One region of the Mycobacterium sp. NGS11 genome, then DNA from elsewhere that is predicted to be linked to it. Evidence: riboswitches for the same ligand, from Rfam matches in the RefSeq annotation. Region 1 holds a riboswitch; the other holds the start of a gene.
What was found. Region 1 has a riboswitch for magnesium ahead of AC5Y4T_RS18965 (hypothetical protein). Riboswitches for the same ligand answer to the same signal wherever they lie in the genome.

Region 1 (2,385 bases):
TCGGTGAAGTGGCCCGCATCGGCCGTGCCCGTCAACCCGAACGCCGCGACGGCCATCAGCGCCGTCGCGCCGACCATCACCACGACGATTCCAATGGCCAAATCCGCTCGGCCGTAGGGAATCCAGCGGGCCGTGATGCGCTTGTCCACCACATTGGACTGCTGGAAGAACAGCTGCCACGGTGCGACCGTAGTGCCCACGATCGCGACCACCAGCAGCAACACCGTCGAGTTGAGCCCACCGGGAAACTGCGGGATGAGCCCGGCCGCGGTGGCTTTCGGGGTCGGATGCACCAGCAAGACCATCGGGAAGATCAGCACATTCACCGCAATCAGGAGGAACATCAACCTCTCCCAACGGCGGAACGATCCGCCCGCCACCGCGGCGAACAGCAGGACGGCCGCGGCGGGAACGGCGACGATCTTCGGGCAACCCAAAAACCCGAGAGCCAGTGAGACGCCGATGAATTCGGTGACGATGGTCAAGGCGTTCAGGATCAACAAGTCAGCGACGCTGAAGGCGCCCCAGAACTTGCCGAACCGCTCGAATATCAAGCGCGCGTGCCCAACCCGGGCCACTGCGCCTAGTCGCAGCACCATCTCCTGGTTCACGTACAGCACCGGAATCAGCAGTGCCAGCGTCCACAACAGGCCCATGCCGTAGTTCTGGCCGGCCTGCGCATAGGTCGCGACGCCACCGGCGTCGTTGTCGCCCACCATGACGATCAGTCCCGGTCCGGTGATGACCGCCAGTGTGCGCAGGCGCCGCCAACGCCCGCTGAAAGCCCCGTCCCCGTCGCGCCGGATGCGCCCGAACGCCCCGACGATGTCGCCGGCGTGCGCGGAATCCAGCTCGGCCGCGCGTTGCGGCGCGGAGCGTGCGCCTTCCGGCGCGGCAGCGGCCCGACCGGCCACCGGGGTGCGGCGGTCGTAGATCGAAGTCATCGAATCCTCGCTATCTCGAGCGGTTTTCAGCCACCAGTGAGGCGGTTGCGGCGCTCAACGTGCCTGCGGCGGCGAGCGGAGCTGTGCCGCCCGCCGCCGGGGCAGCATTTCAACGGTGGCTGCCGTCGGGACCCGAGACGTGGCCGCCCAGCGACGCGGTGACCATCGCGACCGGCATCCTCGAGACGTACAGGTTGGCGCGCTCCTGCGGGGTCAGGCTGGCGCGCAGGTGAAACCTGTTGGCCAGCAACCGGCCTGCACGCAGCATCGACCGGCCGCGCATCCCGGAGGCAGCGGAAAAACGGTGCATAACAGCAAAAGCCATGATCTTCTCCTGACGGAGGCCCGGTCGGCGTCGGCACGGCGCGTCAGCCGCGAAACCAAGCGAGGTCAGGCGGTGCGAGAAATGCCGGAACCGGATCGGGACAAGACGGATTTCGGATAGGGACTATCGCCGGGACTCATCTCGCCCTCACCTCCTCACGGCCGGGACACACGCGGGTGTCACTACATTCACCTGAACGGGAGAGGCGGAAATGACCGACAGTGCAGCGCCGGCCGCACCCCTCTCGTCGGAGCTTCGGCACTGCACGGCGTATCCAGACCCAGCCGATGGTCCAGAAGCCACTTGGGCTCAACCCTTAGTCCGGGAAGAGCTGTCCTGACCCGGGGCGTCTCTCGACGTTCGGGGTCAGTGGCCTGTGTCCATGCAGACGCCTCACCTACCGAGGTGCTTGCGGGGTCCATAGTGACACCGGGTCCGCAAGCTCGTCAAACCGCTTAACGGTTTCCTGACGGTTGCGCGCCCGGGCACCGCTCATGGGAAAAAGCCTAGGCTCAAACACATGACCACAACCTTGCAGGATTCCCGGGTCGCATCGACGCTCGACCGCATGTACGCCGAGTCGAAGAATCAGATGTCGCTGTTGCGTGAGCGGCGCGGCACCTTCGATCGGCCGATGACCACGCGAGAACGCACCGAGGCGATGAGCGAGTTCTACATTCCAGTGACACCGGAAGCCGGCCGGCTGCTGTATTCGCTGGTGCGAGCCACCCGCCCGGCCACCGTCGTGGAATTCGGGATGTCCTTCGGCATCTCCGCCCTGCATCTGGCCGCGGGGGTGCGCGACAACGGCGCCGGCCGGGTGGTGACCACCGAGCTCAGTGAGACCAAGATCGCGGCGGCGAAGAAGACATTCGCCGAGACGGGCCTGGACGATGTGATCACGATCCTGGAGGGCGACGCGCTGACCACGCTGGAAAGCCTGGACGGCGCAATCGATTTCCTGCTGCTCGACGGTTGGAAGGATCTGTATCTGCCCGTGATCGAGCTGCTGGAGCCTCGCCTGTCCACGGGTGCGCTGGTCATCGCCGACAACGCCAGCTCGGCCGACATGGCGCCCTATCTCGATCGCGTCCGCAACCAGGACAACGGCTACGT
Region 2 (2,385 bases), on a different contig from region 1:
CTGGTACACGTCGTCGTCCATCCGCAATTCGTGGTTGGACAGCGGGGTTTCGTCGCGCCAGCAGTACGGCAGCACCCGGTAGCCCTCGTAGGCCAGGCCCTTGTCCCACAGCTGTTTGAACGCCCAGATCACCGACTCCATGTAGGGCAGATCGAGCGTCTTGTAGTCGTTGTCGAAGTCGACCCAGCGCGCCTGGCGGGTGACGTAGGCCTGCCACTCGTCGGTGTAGCGCAGCACCGAGGCGCGGCAGGCGTCGTTGAACGCGGCGATGCCCATGTCGTCGATCTGCGATTTGTCGGTGATGCCCAGTTGGCGCTCGACTTCGAGTTCGGCCGGCAGGCCGTGGGTGTCCCAGCCGAAGCGGCGCTCCACCTTGTACCCGCGCATCGTGCGGTAGCGCGGGACGATGTCCTTGACGTAGCCGGTGAGCAGGTGCCCGTAATGCGGCAGGCCGTTCGCGAACGGCGGCCCGTCGTAGAACACGTATTCCGGTGCGCCATCGCGCCGCGCGATGCTGGCCCGGAAGGTGTCGTCGCGGGCCCAGTAGTCCAGCACCTCGAGCTCAAGCGCGGGAAAGTCGGGCGCTCCTGGCTTCGGGTAGGTGTTGACGTCGGCCTTGTCGGTCACGATGCGCGTTGTCTCCTGTGCCACGGTGCAAACCGGGGACGACGACGCGCTGGCTGCGCGAGCGCCGCGGTACCACCCCGCTTGCCGCGCTTTCGCGTGGCCACTCGATGACGGCTGTGACGGGCCTACCCGTTCGGTTCTACTGAGCCGCCGACGGCTGTTCTTCCGAAGGCTCCCCGGTGATGGCCGGATCGACGCCAGTTGATTTTACCGCGAGACTGCAACTGCCCACGCGAACGCCGAGCGAAGTCGTCGGCAGTTGCAGGCTCGCGGCAAGGAAAGTCAGGCCCGGACCTCGAGGACGCCAACCCGCCACAGCGCGGCATACACGTGACGCAGCGGCACGCTCAGCAGCCGAGCGGCGCCGTCCACCAGCAGGTCGCCACTAGCGGCAAACTGCGGGTTGTCCGCCCGGCGGCGCACCTCGGGAGCCGGAGCGGCCGCCGGGAAGGTGTCGGTGTCGCGCACCACGGTCAGCGTGCGGACGGGCGCTACGGTCGTTACTTCGTCGTAGAAAGCTGCGGTCATTTTCGCCTCCTAGAGGGGAGATCCAACGCGGACTGTTTGGACTGACGTGTCCCGCCCCGTGTCGGTTCCGATCTCGAGAACGCTTGGCCGATAACCACTTAGCGTTGCGACGGCTCAGCCGAGAAGGTCGCGCCGGAGACCGGATGGGGACGAAACACAGTTCGGACTTCGATCCGGACTGTCGCTAGAACGCATCTGTCCCTCACCTCCTCGCGGTCACGACGCACACGCGGTTCGCATGCAATCTATGCGCAGCAAACGAGCAGAACCCGACGACCGTCGGAGAACCGCACCCCTCTCGTCAGAGCTTCGGCACCACACGACGTGTCCTGGCCTGGAAAACAATCCGAGCCGGAAGCCACCTGGGCTCAACCCTTAAGCCGGGAGGAGCTGTCCTGACCCGGGGCGTCTTTCGACGTTCGGGGTCAGTGGCCTGTATTCGTGTAGACGCCTCACCTAACGAGGTGCTTACCGGACCGATCATGCACGACGGGTATGTCGCGGTCAAATCCCTGGATGGCGTGTCGGGGATTCTGTACGGATTCCTGCGGCGAGCGCACAGCATCCGGTCAGGTTTGCGACCCTGACCTGGACAAACGACCCGGGATCACTTCTCGACCAGGCCGTCGAGCCGGCCGATGGTGTCGATGAACTCGTCGACCATGTCGAGCACCACAGAGCGCGTCGGGCGGATCCGGTCGAGCGACCCCACCACCTGGCCGACGAAGTAGGTGGCCAGCTCACGCGCCTTGGCGCCCTGGTGCGCGGCGGCCTGGTTGATGCGCATCTGGGGCTCGGTGATCAGCGCGGTCTGTAGGGGCATGCCCAGCGGATCCGGGTTTTCCGGCCGCTCCCACTCGTCGGTCCAGGCCGTGCGCAGCATCCGTGCCGGCTTGCCAGTCATCGAGCGCGATCGCACCGTGTCCGAAGAACTGGCGGCCAGGAATTTCTCCTTGACCACGGGCACCGTCTCGGCTTCTTCGGTGGTCAGCCACACCGAGCCGCACCACACGCCCTCGGCGCCCAGGGCGAGCGCCGCCGCGATCTGGCGACCGCGGGCGATTCCACCGGCGGCGAGGACGGGCACCGGCGCCACGGCATCGACGACCTCGGGCACCAGGACCATCGTCGCCACCTCGCCGGTATGACCGCCCGCCTCGGTGCCTTGGGCGACGATCAGGTCGACACCCGCCGCGGCGTGCCGTTGCGCGTGCCGGGTGGTGCCGGCCA

Region 2: linked by a shared signal. The riboswitch ahead of AC5Y4T_RS18055 (Rv1535 family protein) and the one ahead of AC5Y4T_RS18965 (hypothetical protein) in region 1 are both predicted to bind magnesium.

What each region holds. Positions count from the first base shown of each region.
Region 1 is NZ_JCALEJ010000019.1:6,644-9,028, reverse strand. Features, by position in the region: gene AC5Y4T_RS18970 (NRAMP family divalent metal transporter) at 1-944, opposite strand, end outside; gene AC5Y4T_RS18965 (hypothetical protein) at 1,054-1,269, opposite strand; M-box (ykoK) riboswitch at 1,502-1,681, opposite strand; gene AC5Y4T_RS18960 (O-methyltransferase) at 1,790-2,385, shown strand, end outside.
Region 2 is NZ_JCALEJ010000016.1:83,914-86,298, forward strand. Features, by position in the region: gene ileS (isoleucine--tRNA ligase) at 1-627, opposite strand, end outside; gene AC5Y4T_RS18055 (Rv1535 family protein) at 910-1,155, opposite strand; M-box (ykoK) riboswitch at 1,442-1,626, opposite strand; gene AC5Y4T_RS18060 (NAD(P)H-dependent flavin oxidoreductase) at 1,763-2,385, opposite strand, start outside.